2 regions of the Glaciimonas sp. OK215 genome follow, and region 1 is predicted to be linked to the other one. Evidence: predicted binding sites of a transcription regulator. Region 1 holds the regulator's gene; the other holds the start of a gene.
The links. The regulator NrdR, encoded in region 1, represses ribonucleotide reductase genes. The targets are predictions, from matches to a motif close to CACNANATNTNGTG.
Positions count from the first base shown of each region.

Region 1 (7,665 bases):
GCGGTGTGCGACCGAAATGACTACACGGCTCAAGTGTGACGTAGGCGGTCGCACCACGCACATCATGGCCTTTCTCACGCGCATCATTGAGCGCCTGAATCTCGGCGTGGTTGCCGCCCGGCGGCTGAGTAAAACCTTCACCAATAATCAACCCGTCTTTGACGATGACACAGCCGATGGTGGGATTGGGTGCACTGCTGAGCAGTCCGTGTTCAGCGAGTCGCAATGCGTGCGACATAAATACGTCAGCGTGAGTCATAGTGTAAAACCTGGGGAAAGTGGCGAACGGTAACCGCAAATGGGTAAGTCAACAAATCACATTTGCTCATTGTACAAAATATACGGGCAACACGAGCCGCAATACCCGTCATGGTACGCCGCCAGCCCGAGTAGCCGTCAAACTGGCGGCAGCGTGATTGCGCAGGGTGACGATGCTGGTCATTACCGCGCGCAACTTGCCATCCCTTGCAACCTGGCCGACACCATCGCAATCGACATATCGTTGCGGCTCGATGGATGCATGTTGACTGGCGTACAGTTGCAAACACAATTTGACGCGTATCACTCTCTTCCAGTTTTTCTGCTGATCTGACGACAATCCATCAACTTGTGCGGCCGTCAGAAACTGTTGCACCGAAAATCCGTCAATCCCAGCCACGCCAAAAGTAAGCCGCATGTTCTCAACGTTATTGAGTATCGGCTGCGCAATGCCACCACCATTGCCATGGCAATACAGCGATGCCGTTTTGGCGCCGGATGGGGTGGCCACAAAGAAACGGTTAGTGGCAATGCGCACTTGCCGACCGGCGTTATAGGCCGGATGACTTTCAGGCAAGACAAGGGAACCAGCCTGGGCATCATTGCAATCGGCACCGGTGCCGCTGGCATAATCAAACGTATCGGCCACGCGATACGCGACCTCAAACCCAGCTATGCCCGCCCCACTTCTACACGTGAAATCCAACGACGACGACATCGGCTTCACAAATCCGTAATCACAACCGCGCAAACCCTGTCCCGGCTTACCGTCTGCGCTGACAAAATCCGTGCGATCAACTTCCGTGGCATTCACGCTTGCCGACGTTAAATGCCCAAACCCCGCCTGCCGTAAATTCCTCTCCATCAGCTGCATCGCATAACGCCCATCCTGCTGCAAACGAAGAAGGTCCTCATTTAACCGATAACTCGCCTTGCTGCCGAAATACAGATTAGCCACTGCCGCCACCAACACGATGCCAATCAACATAGTCACCATCAACTCAACAAGCGTGACGCCACGCTGATGGGCACAACGACACATGATGGATTTACCTGATCGATGGCGATGTTTTAATTGCATTCGGCGACGCCCACCAATACCCTGATACGGCCACTGCGACTTAAGCAAACAATGCGCACACCACCGCCATGTCTGAACACCAGGCTGGTAAAACTGGCCCCAGGCCTGCCGAGGCCGTTATACGTAATCTTTGTATTCGCACCGACCACGCTGGTCTTCTTACCCAATGCCGCTTGTCGGAGCAGGACTTGATTTTCATCCGGCACCGTCACAATCCACCCGCTGCCCCAGTCGTTACCTTCGCGCCCATCGCCAGCGCTGGCGACGCAGCGGCCGTCGTCGGACTCTGCATTGACACTGCGGCAAATAGCGACTGAACGGCCGCGCTTGATCGCCTCGGTTCGCGCCAGAGTGGCGGCCGCGACAAATTGATTAACGGCCACGCTCAACCGCGTTTCGATGATGAAATCACGCATAGCCGGCACGCCAACCGCGAGCAGGATACTCATGATGAGCATTGTTATCATTATTTCGATCAAAGTAAAACCCGAACGCAACAGCGCCCCGTAACAAGACGTCGACAACGTGGGAATAGCGACGGAGTGCGCCATGACAACCAACCTCACATCGAATGAAGGAGGAATAAATACTATAGTTTTAATTGCAGGCGAACCACTTCCCGGGAGAAAAATGGTCGCAAGTTAAGGCGTGGTTTATGAAGTTTACTTTTTGCGAGCAGGGTCGGAAAACTCTTCAATCATATTTTGAAATTCGGCCACATCTTCAAAGCTTTTGTAAACGGAAGCAAATCGGATATAGGCAATCTTGTCGAGCCGCTTCAGCTCATGCATGACCAATTCTCCGACATGGCCGGAGAGCACCTCTCGCTCGCCGCTAGCCAGCAGCTTCTCTTTGATTTTTTGCAATGCTTCATCCAGCGACTCGGCTGAAACAGGACGCTTGCGCAGTGCCAGCATCAAACTGGCGCGCAGCTTGCCCGCATCAAATTCAGTGCGGCTGCCATTTTTCTTGACGATGACAGGCATCGCCAACTCGATCCGTTCGTGCGTCGTAAATCGTTTGTCGCACTTTGTGCAGCGGCGACGGCGACGAATGGCATCCCCTTCTTCCGACACGCGGGTGTCCAGAACCTGGGTTTCTTCATGATGGCAGAACGGGCATTTCATGATGGCAGCGATCTATATGACAGTGGAGCGACGTTCTATTGGCTGACTACTTACTTTTCTTTTTGCTATCGCCATATTACATGGGCCCGTTCCAGTTGAAAACCAGAACGGACCCATGCTGTGACGCTTCTGGAATACCGCGGCATACACATGCCACCAAGGCATGGTATTCACAGCATCAGCAGCAATTATCAACCATACACAGGGAATGCATCGGTCAATTTCTTGACTTCAACTTTGACGCGTTCGATGGTCGCCGCATCATGCGGATTGTCCAGCACGTCGGCGATCAAATTACCGATCTTCGTCGCTTCCGCCTCCTTGAAACCGCGCGTAGTCAACGCAGGACTACCCACACGAATACCGGAAGTCACGAATGGCTTTTCCGGATCGTTAGGGATCGCATTCTTGTTGCAAGTCATGTGTGCTGCACCGAGGATGGCTTCAGCTTCTTTACCGGTGATCTTCTTGGCGCGCAGATCAACCAGCATGACGTGCGACTCGGTACGACCGGAAACGATACGCAGGCCACGCGCAATCAGTGCTTTAGCCAATGCATCGGCATTCTTCACGACTTGTTGTTGATAAGCCTTGAATTCCGGTGTCAGCGCTTCCTTGAACGCAACTGCTTTAGCGGCAATCACGTGCATTAACGGGCCACCTTGAATGCCGGGGAAAATCGCCGAATTGATGGCTTTTTCGTGTTCGGCTTTCATCAGGATGATACCGCCGCGAGGACCACGCAACGATTTGTGCGTAGTCGAGGTAACGAAGTCGGCGTAAGGCACTGGATTCGGATACTCTCCCGCAGCGATCAAACCGGCATAGTGCGCCATGTCAACCATGAAATAAGCACCAACCGCTTTAGCCACTTTGGAAATACGCTCAAAATCGATGCGCAACGCATACGCAGAAGCACCAGCGATGATCAACTTGGGTTTCTTTTCATGCGCCAGCCGCTCCAGCGCTTCGTAATCGATTTCTTCTTTTTCGTTAAGACCGTAGGAAACCACGTTGAACCACTTGCCGGACATATTCAATGCCATGCCATGGGTCAGGTGACCGCCTTCTGCCAGCGACATACCCATGATGGTATCGCCTGGTTTCAACACTGCGAAGAACACGCCCTGATTCGCTTGCGAACCGGAATTTGGCTGCACGTTAGCGGCTTCTGCACCGAACAACTGTTTTACGCGATCAATTGCCAGTTGCTCAGCGATATCGACGAATTCACAGCCGCCGTAATAACGTTTGCCTGGATAACCTTCAGCGTACTTGTTAGTCAGTTGGGTGCCTTGCGCCTCCATAACGGCAGGCGAGCAATAATTTTCCGATGCGATCAGCTCGATGTGTTCTTGCTGACGATGGTTTTCTTTCTGGATCGCGCTCCACAATTCTGGATCGACGCTGGCGATGGTTTGGTTTTTTTCGAACATGAGATATTCCAATCGATAGAGGTTAACCTTTGCAGGTTCTGCATCGAATGAGGGCCAAAGTGATGGGGGAATGCGGCAGCCTCAGTCGTACGTTCCATTCGGGCTGCCCAGGCGCACGGCGGATAAATCTCACGCTTCCCGGTGGATGCCCACCTTTACCGGAAATCAAGGCAGTTTGCTTCGGTCCGGTTTTTTCGCCAGTTACGTGAGACGAAATGGTGCACGTATTGTAAGTGAAGGGCCTGGATAGAGCAAGATTGCGAAAAGGCACCGACGCTATCGAAGCACGATTCTGGCCCGGTTGATAATATCTAGTTCTTAATTCCACGGGTATACATCTGAGTTTGGGCTACAATTTCCGCTTATCTCGCATTGCAACATAGGCGCCGACTCCGCTCATTCCCTTATTTCAGGCCAACATCCGCACAACATGAACTCAGCATCACCCGCCACCAAAAAAGATTTCAGCTGGACCATCCGCGTGTACTACGAAGACACTGACGCCGGCGGGGTTGTGTTTTATGCAAATTACCTGAAGTTTTTTGAGCGCGCGCGCACCGAATGGTTGCGTGCTGCCGGAATTGAACAGAGTCGACTGCTTGAAACAGACGGCGTAATGTTCGTGGTCAAAAGCACCGCCCTCGATTACCACGCACCATCTCGACTGGATGATGAACTCCAACTGACGGTTACTGTCGAAAGCGTTGGCCGCGTCGCAGTTGACTTTATTCAGCAAGCCTGGCGTCTCGATGGCGAGACGCCGAAATTGCTGGCAACCGGCCGGATTAAAGTGGTCTGCGTGAATGCACAGACGTTTCGACCGCAAGCAATTCCGCGGCACGTGCTGGGCCGAATTCAGCCGATCACAAACCAATCAATGCCAATACCCGTGAATTCAACTTTTGATTGCAACCTGAGCAACTAAATGCAGCAAAATCGCTCCAACTGCCTATAGATGCGAAGCTGGAAGCCGCTATTTTACGATTACAATCGTATTTTTTTCGCTTGACCGAGCTAATAAACAATGACGGATGCGTTTTACAGATTCATTTACTACCGTTGGTTAAGACATCTTAAGACCGCTGCCCAAGACCATTTATCAAGACTGCCTACATGACCGTCACTCAAGACCTTTCATTTCTCACCCTCATCACCAACGCCTCCGTGCTTGTGCAACTTGTCATGCTGCTACTGTTAGCAGTTTCCGTGATGAGCTGGACTTATATTTTCCGCAAGATGTTTGCGATCAAAAACGCCCGAGGCCAAACGGAAGAATTCGAACGCGCTTTCTGGTCCGGCGGCAATCTGACCGAGTTGTATCAAGGCACCGCCTCGAACCGCCGCCGCGGTGCAGGTCAAATTGGTGCGATGGAACGTATCTTTGCCGCAGGCATGGACGAATTCAGCAAAATCAAAGCCTCCGTCGGTCATAAATCCAGCACTGATTCCACCGCGTTACTCGACGGTTCGCGCCGGGCAATGCGTGCCGCCTACCAGCGTGAAATGGATGCGCTTGAATCACACCTCGCATTCCTGGCCTCGGTCGGCTCGGTGTCACCCTACGTTGGTCTGTTAGGCACCGTATGGGGCATCATGAATGCGTTCCGTGGCCTGGCCAACGTCCAGCAAGCAACCCTGGCAGCGGTTGCGCCGGGTATCGCCGAGGCGCTGATTGCGACAGCGATCGGTTTGTTCGCGGCAATTCCGGCAGTGGTTGCTTACAACCGCTTTTCGCATGACGTCGATCGTCTGGCGATTCGTTTCGAAAGCTTCATCGAAGAATTCTCCAACATCTTGCAACGGCAGGCGCGCTAATGACGGGCTTCTCATCCATGCGCGGTGGCCGTCCGCGCAAGTTCAAGGCGGAAATCAACGTCGTCCCGTACATCGACGTGATGATGGTGCTGCTGGTGATTTTCATGATCTCGGCACCGATGGTGAATCCGAGCGTCATCAACTTGCCGAATGCAGCCAAATCTGTCGTACCACCGACCGAATACATTGAGATCGCGCTGAAAGCAAATGGCGATTCCAGCCTGCGCCTCAATGGCCAAAAGAGTGGCGCGGGCAAAGCTGAACCGGTGCAAAAAGACAATCTGAAAAACAAATTACAAGCGCTGCACGATGAAAATCCTGATATGCCGGTGATGATTTCGGCGGATAAGGACATCAAGTATGACGAAGTGATCAAGGTCATTTCTGAAGCCAAGCTGCTAGGTATCAACCGCGTCGGATTGGCAACCAAGTGACGATCTGCCGCAAAGTGACAGTCTGCTCATGACAGATAACGCCCCTTACTCAATACCAATCGAACCCGGTCGCTGGCGCGCCATCGCACTGGCGGCAACGGTGCATGCAGCGCTAGTGGCATTTCTATGGATCGGCATACATTGGCAAAGCCAGGTACCGATCGCGGTCGAGGCTGAAGTCTGGAGTCCGGAGGTGCGTGAGGCGGCGCCACCGCCGCCACCGCCTGAACCGATACCCAAACCGGCAGCAAAACCGGAACCGCAGCCGGAACCCAAGCCCGTCGTCAAAGAAGCACCACCGCCACCCAAGGTCGTGGAGCCGGCCTTGCCGAACCCGGAAATTGCGCTGGAAAAAGAGCGCAAGCGTAAAGCGCTGGAACAGAAAGAGCGCGACCAAGAGCAGGCGCGCGAAGACAAAGAACGTCAGCGCAAAGCCGACGAACAGGAACGCAAGGAGCAACAGAAAAAAGACGCCGAGAAATTGGCTGAGAAGCAAAAAGCAACCGACGCCAAGAAAAAAACCGAGGCCGAGGCGAAACAAAAGGCCCAGGCAGAGGCCAAACAAAAGCAAAAACAGGATGCAGATAAGAAAGTCGCTGACAAACTACGCCAAGCCGACGAGGCCGCTGCCGAAAAACGGCATAGTGATGTTATGAAACGTTTACAGGGACAAGCTAGCGATAACGGTGCAAGCAACAGCACCAGCACTGCGGCCCAATCGCAAGGACCGCGTGGCGGCGATCCCGGTTACGCGCAAAAGGTCGGCAACAAAATCAAAGGCAATATCAACTTCAACGTGCCCGATGGCATGGCTGGAAATCCATCGGTAGAATATGAAGTCCAACTGCTGCCGGATGGCTCGGTGGCCAGCATACATTTGAGAAAACCGTCCGGAGTTTCCGGTTTTGACGAAGCGGTGAAGCGTGCGATTGAAAGATCTGCGCCTTATCCAAAAGATAAATCGTTGGGTTCTGTTCCTTCCAGTTTCATCGGAATCCACAAACCGAAAGATCAGTAATCTATGAAAAAGAACTTTCTAAGTACGCTAGTACGCACCATCGCCGTGATCGGCATTACGCTCACCACACTCGTATCGGCGCCACTGGTACACGCGCAGTTACGCATTGAAACCGCCGGTGTCGGTGCCAACCAGATCCCCATCGCCATCGCCGGCTTCAGCAATGAAAACCTGGCGCCGCAACAAATTACCGCCATTATCAAAGCCGATCTGTCACGTAGTGGCATGTTCAAAATCATCGACACCGGCGATGTGCTCTCCGAGGCATCCCAAATCAATTACGGCGACTGGAAATCACGCGGCGCCGATGCGCTGGTGGTCGGCAGCGTAGAGAAGCTGGCAGATGGTCGCTACGACGTCCGCTACAAATTGCTCGACACCGTCAAGTCGGCTCAGCTATCGGCGCTGGCACTCGCCTCCTCCGCGCAGTACACCCGCGTTTCGGCACACAAGATTGCCGATGATATTTATCAAAAACTGATCGGTGTACGCGGTG
Region 1 covers NZ_CM173544.1:1,015,703-1,023,367, reverse strand. Annotated here, with positions in the region: gene ribD (bifunctional diaminohydroxyphosphoribosylaminopyrimidine deaminase/5-amino-6-(5-phosphoribosylamino)uracil reductase RibD) at 1-259, opposite strand, end outside; gene AC3CHX_RS04560 (PilW family protein) at 368-1,300, opposite strand; gene AC3CHX_RS04555 (GspH/FimT family pseudopilin) at 1,330-1,890, opposite strand; gene nrdR (transcriptional regulator NrdR) at 2,002-2,466, opposite strand; gene glyA (serine hydroxymethyltransferase) at 2,658-3,902, opposite strand; ZMP/ZTP riboswitch at 4,001-4,117, opposite strand; gene ybgC (tol-pal system-associated acyl-CoA thioesterase) at 4,333-4,827, shown strand; gene tolQ (protein TolQ) at 5,016-5,717, shown strand; gene AC3CHX_RS04530 (ExbD/TolR family protein) at 5,717-6,151, shown strand; gene tolA (cell envelope integrity protein TolA) at 6,180-7,169, shown strand; gene tolB (Tol-Pal system beta propeller repeat protein TolB) at 7,173-7,665, shown strand, end outside.

Region 2 (7,665 bases), 2.0 Mb from region 1:
CGTCTACGGCGCCATGTTGCAGACGCTGTACCTGACATCGACGCTCTACCACAGCGTTCGCGGACCGGCCAAGGATGTACTGCGCAAGTTCGATCATTGCGCGATTTATCTCTTGATTGCCGGCACCTACACGCCGTTTACGCTGGTCAGTCTGCGCGGTGCATGGGGCTGGTCGCTGTTCGGCGCCGTGTGGGGGCTGGCGTTGCTGGGGATCGTGCAGGAAATCTGGCTGGCCAAGGGTGCGCGCGTCATGTCATTGGTGATTTACGTCCTGATGGGATGGTTGGCCGTGACGGCGATCGTTCCATTGATTGCCGCGCTCACCTGGGGCGGCTTTATCTGGCTCGCAGCGGGTGGCGTTTTATACACCGTCGGGATTTTTTTCTATGCGACCGACGACAAGCTGCGGCATGGCCATGGCGTGTGGCATCTGTTTGTGCTGGGCGGCAGTGTTTGTCATTATTTTTCCGTGCTGTTCTATGTTGCATGACTTGAGTGATGGAGGTTTCATAGATGGTTGCCGATAAAAAGGATCTACCGCTTGTCTATTCCTGCTCCGGATGTTCCAGCGCCGCGCAGATGGCGAACTATGTCGCGCTGCGGCTCGACCGGCGTGGCGTGGCCGAGATGTCTTGCATTGCGGGGATCGGCGGAGACGTTCCCTCGCTGTTGAAAGTCGTACACTCCGGGCGGCCGATCATTGCGATCGACGGCTGCCCGCTGGCGTGCGCCGCAAGATGTCTCGAGCGGCACCAGATCAGGCCGGACACCCATATGCAACTGCACAATTACGGAGTGAAGAAGCGTCTTCATGCGGATTTCGATCCGGACCAGGCGGACCGGATTGTCAGTCTCGTCATCGAAGGACTGGAGCGTCACCAAACGGCCGGACCCGACCGCGGCGACATGCTCCTAAGCCTGGCGTAGCGTAAATCGCGGGAACAAGGAAGAAACGCGGCGCACCAGATCCGCCGTCGGGTACCCGACGGTGGCCACTGCATTGAGCAGAGCGTCACGGCATCCTTGCGCTCGAAACATCTGTAAAGCATAGTTTTGCACCCCCATGCGCGACAGCATGATGGCAAGACTGAGTATTTCATCTTCATCCAACAGGCTTGGATGAATGGTGGTGCGAAATTCATGCTTCACGCCACTTGCGAGTACGACTTCTGCACTTTCCAGGGCATGGCGGCCGCTATCCGAAACGGCCGTGATGCGCTCGTAGCTGGCAAACGGTGCCTTGACATCGAGACCGACCCAATCCACCAGCGGCAGGAGATCTGCAAGGCGCCTGGGATACGTGCCGGCAGTGTGCAAGCCGATGGAAAAACCCAGCGCGCGGACATTCAGAATGGCAGCGCGGAGGGCGGGATCGGTAGTCGCTTCACCACCGCTGAAAACGACTGCATCGATCAGGCCGACACGTCGTTCGAGCAATGCCAGCACGTTTGGCCAATCCAGGGGACTGGTTATCGTACGCAGTTGCAGATGCGGATTGTGACAATAGCCGCAGCGCCACGGGCAGCCCTGGACAAAGACGACCGCAGCCAGCTTGCCTGGATAATCGGTTGCGGTGAACGGCGTGACGCCGCCCACCTTCAGGTAACGCGAAGTGGCTGGCTCAGACAAGATTGGCGCATTGCTCGCTGAAATATTTACGCTCATGGAACTCTCCTTTTTTGCCGGTGTTGAAGGATGAGACCGGGCGGTGATATCCCATCACGCGTGTCCATATTTCGCACGGCTGACGCTCGCCATCGCTGAGTGTGATCGCTTTCTGGGCCAGAGAAATTGTTTGGCTTAAGTGGTTCATGCTTGCTCCAGGTGAATTAAAAATCATGCAGCTGCGCGCTGCTTGCGTGCGATCAGTTCTTCATCGCATTTCGGACAAAAACGGTGACTGCCGCCGAGGTAGCCATGCTTCGGGCAAATCGAAAAAGTCGGCGTGATCGTGATGTACGGCAACTTGAAGCGGCTTAGCGCTCGCTTGATCAAGGTGCGGCACGCATCGGGACTGGATAACGGTTCCGTCATGTAGAGATGCAGGACGGTGCCGCCGGTGTACTTGCGTTGCAAATCGTCCTGCCGTTCCAGCGCTTCGAACGGATCGTCGGTAAACCCCACCGGCAGTTGCGACGAATTGGTGTAGTACGGCATGTCGGCGGTGCCTGCTTGCAGGATGTCGGCAAAGCGCTTGCGGTCTTCCTTGGCAAAACGGTAGGTGGTGCCTTCGGCCGGTGTCGCTTCCAGGTTGTACATGTGACCGGTTTCATCCTGAAACGCCAGCATCCGTGCGCGCACATGGTCGAGTAGCCGTAGCGCAAAGGCGTGGCCCCATTCGCTCGTGATGTCGTGTTCGTCATTGGTGAAATTGCGGATCATTTCATTGATGCCGTTCACGCCCAGGGTCGAGAAATGATTGCGCAGGGTGCCGAGATAGCGCTTGGTGTAGGGGAACAGGCCATTGTCCATGTGCCGCTGGATCACCTTGCGCTTGATTTCCAGGCTGGTTTTGCCGAGCTCGAGCAATTGATCGAGGCGATCCAGCAATGCCGCCTCATCGCCGGCATGCAGGTAGCCGAGCCGCGCGCAGTTGATCGTCACCACCCCCAGCGAGCCGGTTTGCTCGGCCGAACCGAACAAGCCGTTGCCGCGCTTGAGCAGTTCGCGCAAGTCGAGCTGCAAACGGCAGCACATGGAACGGATCATGTTCGGCTTCAATTCCGAATTGATGAAATTCTGGAAGTAGGGCAGCCCATAGCGTGCCGTCATCTCGAACAGCAACTCGGCGTTCGGGCTGTGCCATTCGAAATCCTCGGTGATGTTGTAGGTCGGAATAGGAAAGGTAAATACGCGGCCCTTGGCGTCGCCTGCCATCATGATTTCGATATAGGCGCGGTTGATCATGTCCATCTCCGGCTGCAGGTCGCCGTAGGCGAACGGCATCTCGATGCCGCCGATCAGGGGCACTTGCGCGCGCAAATCCTCCGGGCACACCCAGTCGAAGGTCAGATTGGTGAATGGGGTTTGCGTGCCCCAGCGCGATGGGACGTTGAGGTTGTAGATCAGTTCCTGGATGGTTTGCTTGACGCTGTCGTAATCCAGCTTGTCCTTGCGAATATACGGCGCCATGTAGGTATCGAAGGAGCTGAATGCTTGTGCGCCGGCCCATTCGTTTTGCAGCGTGCCGAGAAAGTTGACGATTTGTCCGATCGCGCTCGACATGTGTTTCGGCGGACCCGATTCAACCTTGCCCGGCACCCCGTTCAAACCTTCGGAGAGCAGCATGCGCAGCGACCAGCCGGCGCAATAACCGGCCAGCATGTCCAGGTCGTGGATATGCAGCTCGGCGTTGCGATGGACCTCGCCCACTGCCGGTGGATAGACGTGATCGAGCCAGTAATTGGCGATCACTTTGCCCGACACGTTGAGGATCAAACCACCCAGCGAATAGCCCTGATTGGCATTCGCATTGACGCGCCAGTCGAGTTGATTCAGATATTCGTTCATCGACGATTCGACGTCGACCTGGGTCTTGCGATCGCCGCGCAATTTCTGGTGCTGCTCCCGGTAGACGATATAGGCGCGCAGGGTTTTTCGATAGCCGGCGTCAAACAACACCGACTCGACCACATCCTGGATTTGCTCGATATTGGGAGCCGCTTGACCCTGCAATCCGACTCTCTGGAGTACCGCTTGTGCGGTCAGGCGACTCGCTGCCAGTGCGTCGAATTCGCCGCTGGCGCGGCCCGCACGTTGCAGGGCGGATGCGATTTTGCCGGCATCGAACGGCTTGATGCTGCCGTCGCGCTTGATAACCTGGGTCAGGAAAGAAACTGCTTTTGCTGTCATTACATCTCCAAGTAAGCACAACATATGGTGCTTTGATGAAGGTTAATAACTATATGTAGTATGGTCAACCGAAAGCGGGCCTGTATTTGAATTCCTTGATTTGCGTCAAGCCGGATCATTTCAATGCCTGCCGGATTTGCTGCAGGAATTTCCGGTCGGGTGCGGCGCTGAGTTGGGTACTGCTGGCGACCACCTTGCCATCGGCATCGATCAGGCAAATGCGCGTGCCATGGTTGATTTCACCGCCGCCAAGCACGCGATATTTGATGTTGAGTGCGGCTGCCATGGTGCGTGTATGGGTTTCGTCCGTGCTCACGGCAAGCCGGAAAATTGTATTGTCCAGATGATGAGACTTTCCTAATCGTGCGAGCGAAGCCGGCGTATCGCGCAGCGGATCAAGGCTGACCATCAACACGCTGAGTTTGCCCGGCGCCGGCTTGAGCGCCGCAATCGTCTGCTGCAGATTTTCCAGAACGATCGGGCAAGCGGTATTGCAGTCGCCATAGAACATCGTTACCAGCACAGGATGTCCGGCCAGATCGCGCCAATCAAAGCGCTTGCCCTGCGCGTCGGTCAGGGGAACCGAGAGCCAGTAGAGCGACTCGGCGGGCAACGGCTTGCCGGTTGACGTCACTGCCGGTTGCGCCAATACCGCCGCTGGCAGCGCACCGATCAAGGCAAGGCATAAGGCCGCGCAGCGCGACGATGAATTCAGGATGTCGGGTATGGTCATGCTGATGTTCCTCATTTGTTGTGAGCGGGATCGCGCGCACAGCGAAATCCCAGATATGCGCCCTCTTGATTGCCCTCCATTGCGGCCAGCAGGGCCAGGCGCATCAATACGGCATAATTTTGACGGTCGGCGAGCGACACGGCAGCGCCGCCGCAGAAATCAAGCTGCTTTTGCTCGCCCTGGACACGGCTGTCTGCACTCATAAATAAGGCGCTGAAGTCCTCCACCCACTCCCACACCAAACCGTGCATATCGAGCATGCCGTAACGATTCGGCCGCGCTAATCCGATCGACTGAGGCGGCTTGTTGGCAGGGCGGGAATACCAGGCGAGTATGCGCTCGAGCCAGGCCGGATCAGCGCGCGCATCGGTTCGGCTTTCGTCTGCGGCTGCGGCAAATTCCCATTCGTACCAGCGTGGAAGACGGGCCTGCTCAGATTCGCAAAATGCCGCCGCTGCGTACCAGCTCACTTGCGTCACAGGCGCGGAGGAAGCGAGCCGGCCGTGATCCAGGGGGCCGTTCCAGCCGGACAGATAATCCGCACCAGCAAGCACGGCCGGAACCGCGCCGCGCCGCCACTGCGGATGCTTCAAGATAAAATCGCTATATTCGGCATTGCTCACCGGTCTGGTTCGCAAAAAAAACGGCGCGATGATGGCCGGCGCCGTTTTTCCGTCCGCCGGCAATGCGCTGCGGAATTCGCCTCCCGGTAGCAACAGGTAATCACCCGCGATGGCGCGGGCCGTCAGTCCACCCAGCATCAGCAGGACCGCGACCAGCCCGGCCATGCGTCTGATCGCCGCGTTTGATCTCCATTTCACTGCGATTTAATCGTGCGCATTTGCTTGACCTGTGCCGGAGTCAGAACCGGCGTTCCCTGGTTCAGCGCGACGTTGACGTAATTGATCACCGCAGCGACATCCTCATCGTTGAGATCTTGCGGCGGCATCACCGAGTTGTAATGCTGTCCGTTGACCACCAACTCACCGCTATGGCCGTTCAAGACAATATGGGCTTTTTCATGCGGGCGTTGCTGGAAGAAATCGGAGTCTGCCAAAGGAGGGAATACCCCGGGCACGCCCTTGCCATCGGGCAGGTGGCAGGCGGCACAGGTACGCTCGTATACCGCTTTGCCTGCCGCCAGTCTGGCATCGGCTGCTGTTGCAACCGGCGCCTTGGCGGGAGCCGCTGCATTGGCCGCTGCGAGCAATGGCTTCTTTTCACCTTCGCCGTAGATATCAAATCGTGCGGGACCGCTGACTGCCATTAAGCCGATCGCGCCCTTGTTGAACGCACGCGTCAGGGAATGATCGACAATCGTCAGGTTGCCAGGCACCTTGGGCACAAATTCAACCATGGTTGAGCCGCCGGCCGGCACCATCGTGGTTTGGACATTTTCCTGATAATGCGTGCCGCCCTCGGTATACACGCGATCGAAAATCGCACCGATCACATGAAAACTGGAGATGATGTTCGGGCCGCCAACGCCGAAAAACATCCTGACCTTGTCACCGGTCCTGGCGCTCAGCGAATTCTTGCCGGTCAGCGCGCCATCGGCACCGTTGAACAAGACATAGGTGGGCCTTTCATCGATCGCCTTCTGCAGGTCGAAGGTTTGCAGCCCGCCTGCACGGTACGCGCCGGTGGTATAAAAATCCCCCTCCATCACATAGTATTCATGGTCGACCTTGGACAAGCCCTCTTTAGGCTCCACCAGGATCATGCCGTACATGCCATTCGCAACGTGCACGGCAACCGGCGTGGTCGCGCAGTGGTACACATACAGACCCGATGCCAGGGCTTTGAAAGTAAACGTCGCTTCATTGCCCGGCGCAATCAAGGTTTGCGCCGCACCGCCGCCGGGGCCGGTGACCGCATGCAAATCGATATTGTGGGGGAGTTTATTGCCGGCGAGATTTTTCAGATGCAATTCAACCGTATCGCCTTCACGTACCCGTATCATCTTCCCAGGTACGGTGCCGCCGAAGGTCCAGAACGTGTAGTGGGTGCCAGGCGCTATTTCTTGCTCGACTTCTTCTACCGTGAGCGTCACCACGACCCGGGCCGGCGTCTTGCGGGTAATTTGCGGCGGCATTGCGGGCGGTGCCACCAGGTCCTGCACGATCACCGGTAATGCGGGCTCGGGAGTTGCATAGGCAGCGCTAACAGATAGTGCCAGCACGGTAGAAACCGCTGCAAGCCATGTCGACGCCAGCTTGTGATTGACCTTCATAATATTCTCACCCCTTGAGTTATGTCATGGCGTCCGTTAAACAAGACACCCAACAGATCCTAAATGGGGAAATGAAATATTGCCTTGATCCAGGTCTAGGCAAACACAAGCGCATGTTTCGTGACTGCCACCGAGCCGATATAGGCAAATACCATCAATGCCGCGACGAATGCGCAAACCCGCACGGTCTTGTTCCGGCTGCGTTTCAATGCGATGCTGCCGAGTGCGATATAGACTATCAAGGCGACGACCTTGGCGGTAAGCCAGTTTTGCACAAATGGATACTGCCCGCTCCAGCTCACCATGATGAGCGCGCTGGTGAGCAGCAAGACATCGACGATGTGCGGCACGGTTTTCACCCAGCGCCGCTGCAGCATTGCCGAGTCGCGCAGCATCCAGATCCCGCGCAGAAAAAACAGGCTGACGCTTAAACTGGCACAGGCAATATGCAGATGCTTGATCGCGATGTAGTCCATGACGCAAGGGGCCAATCAGGCTGTCACCAGAAAATCGATGACGATTTCGCCCGGTGCGCGCGAAACATACGCGATCTTGATGCGTGCACCAAAGTGGCCTTCAATCTGCGACAGCAATGGCAATGGATCGTGATCGTTGCAAAAACGCATGATCTCGCCCGGGTGTAGTGCAGCCAACGCGCCAAAAATCGCGGCATGCCGGAAGCGTTTGGCGACGCCGCGTGCGTCGAATGGGTAAATGCCTTCGGCCATAGTGGGAAGGGAACAATCGTGTGCCATGGTAAAACTCCTTGTTGTGCAATGAATCGAAGAGACCGGCACAGGCCGGCCACTTCGGATGACGGCTGATCAGATGCCGATCAAGCTGTTTC
Region 2 covers NZ_CM173544.1:3,032,970-3,040,634, reverse strand. Annotated here, with positions in the region: gene trhA (PAQR family membrane homeostasis protein TrhA) at 1-490, shown strand, start outside; gene AC3CHX_RS13675 (putative zinc-binding protein) at 514-927, shown strand; gene AC3CHX_RS13670 (anaerobic ribonucleoside-triphosphate reductase activating protein) at 913-1,596, opposite strand; gene nrdD (anaerobic ribonucleoside-triphosphate reductase) at 1,622-1,813, opposite strand; gene AC3CHX_RS13660 (ribonucleoside triphosphate reductase) at 1,837-3,852, opposite strand; gene AC3CHX_RS13655 (SCO family protein) at 3,968-4,585, opposite strand; gene AC3CHX_RS13650 (formylglycine-generating enzyme family protein) at 4,597-5,406, opposite strand; gene nirK (copper-containing nitrite reductase) at 5,403-6,818, opposite strand; gene AC3CHX_RS13640 (SirB2 family protein) at 6,914-7,294, opposite strand; gene AC3CHX_RS13635 (DUF2249 domain-containing protein) at 7,310-7,573, opposite strand; gene AC3CHX_RS13630 (nitric-oxide reductase large subunit) at 7,654-7,665, opposite strand, start outside.
Region 2: the regulator NrdR is predicted to act here: its motif matches at 3,869-3,882, upstream of AC3CHX_RS13660 (ribonucleoside triphosphate reductase).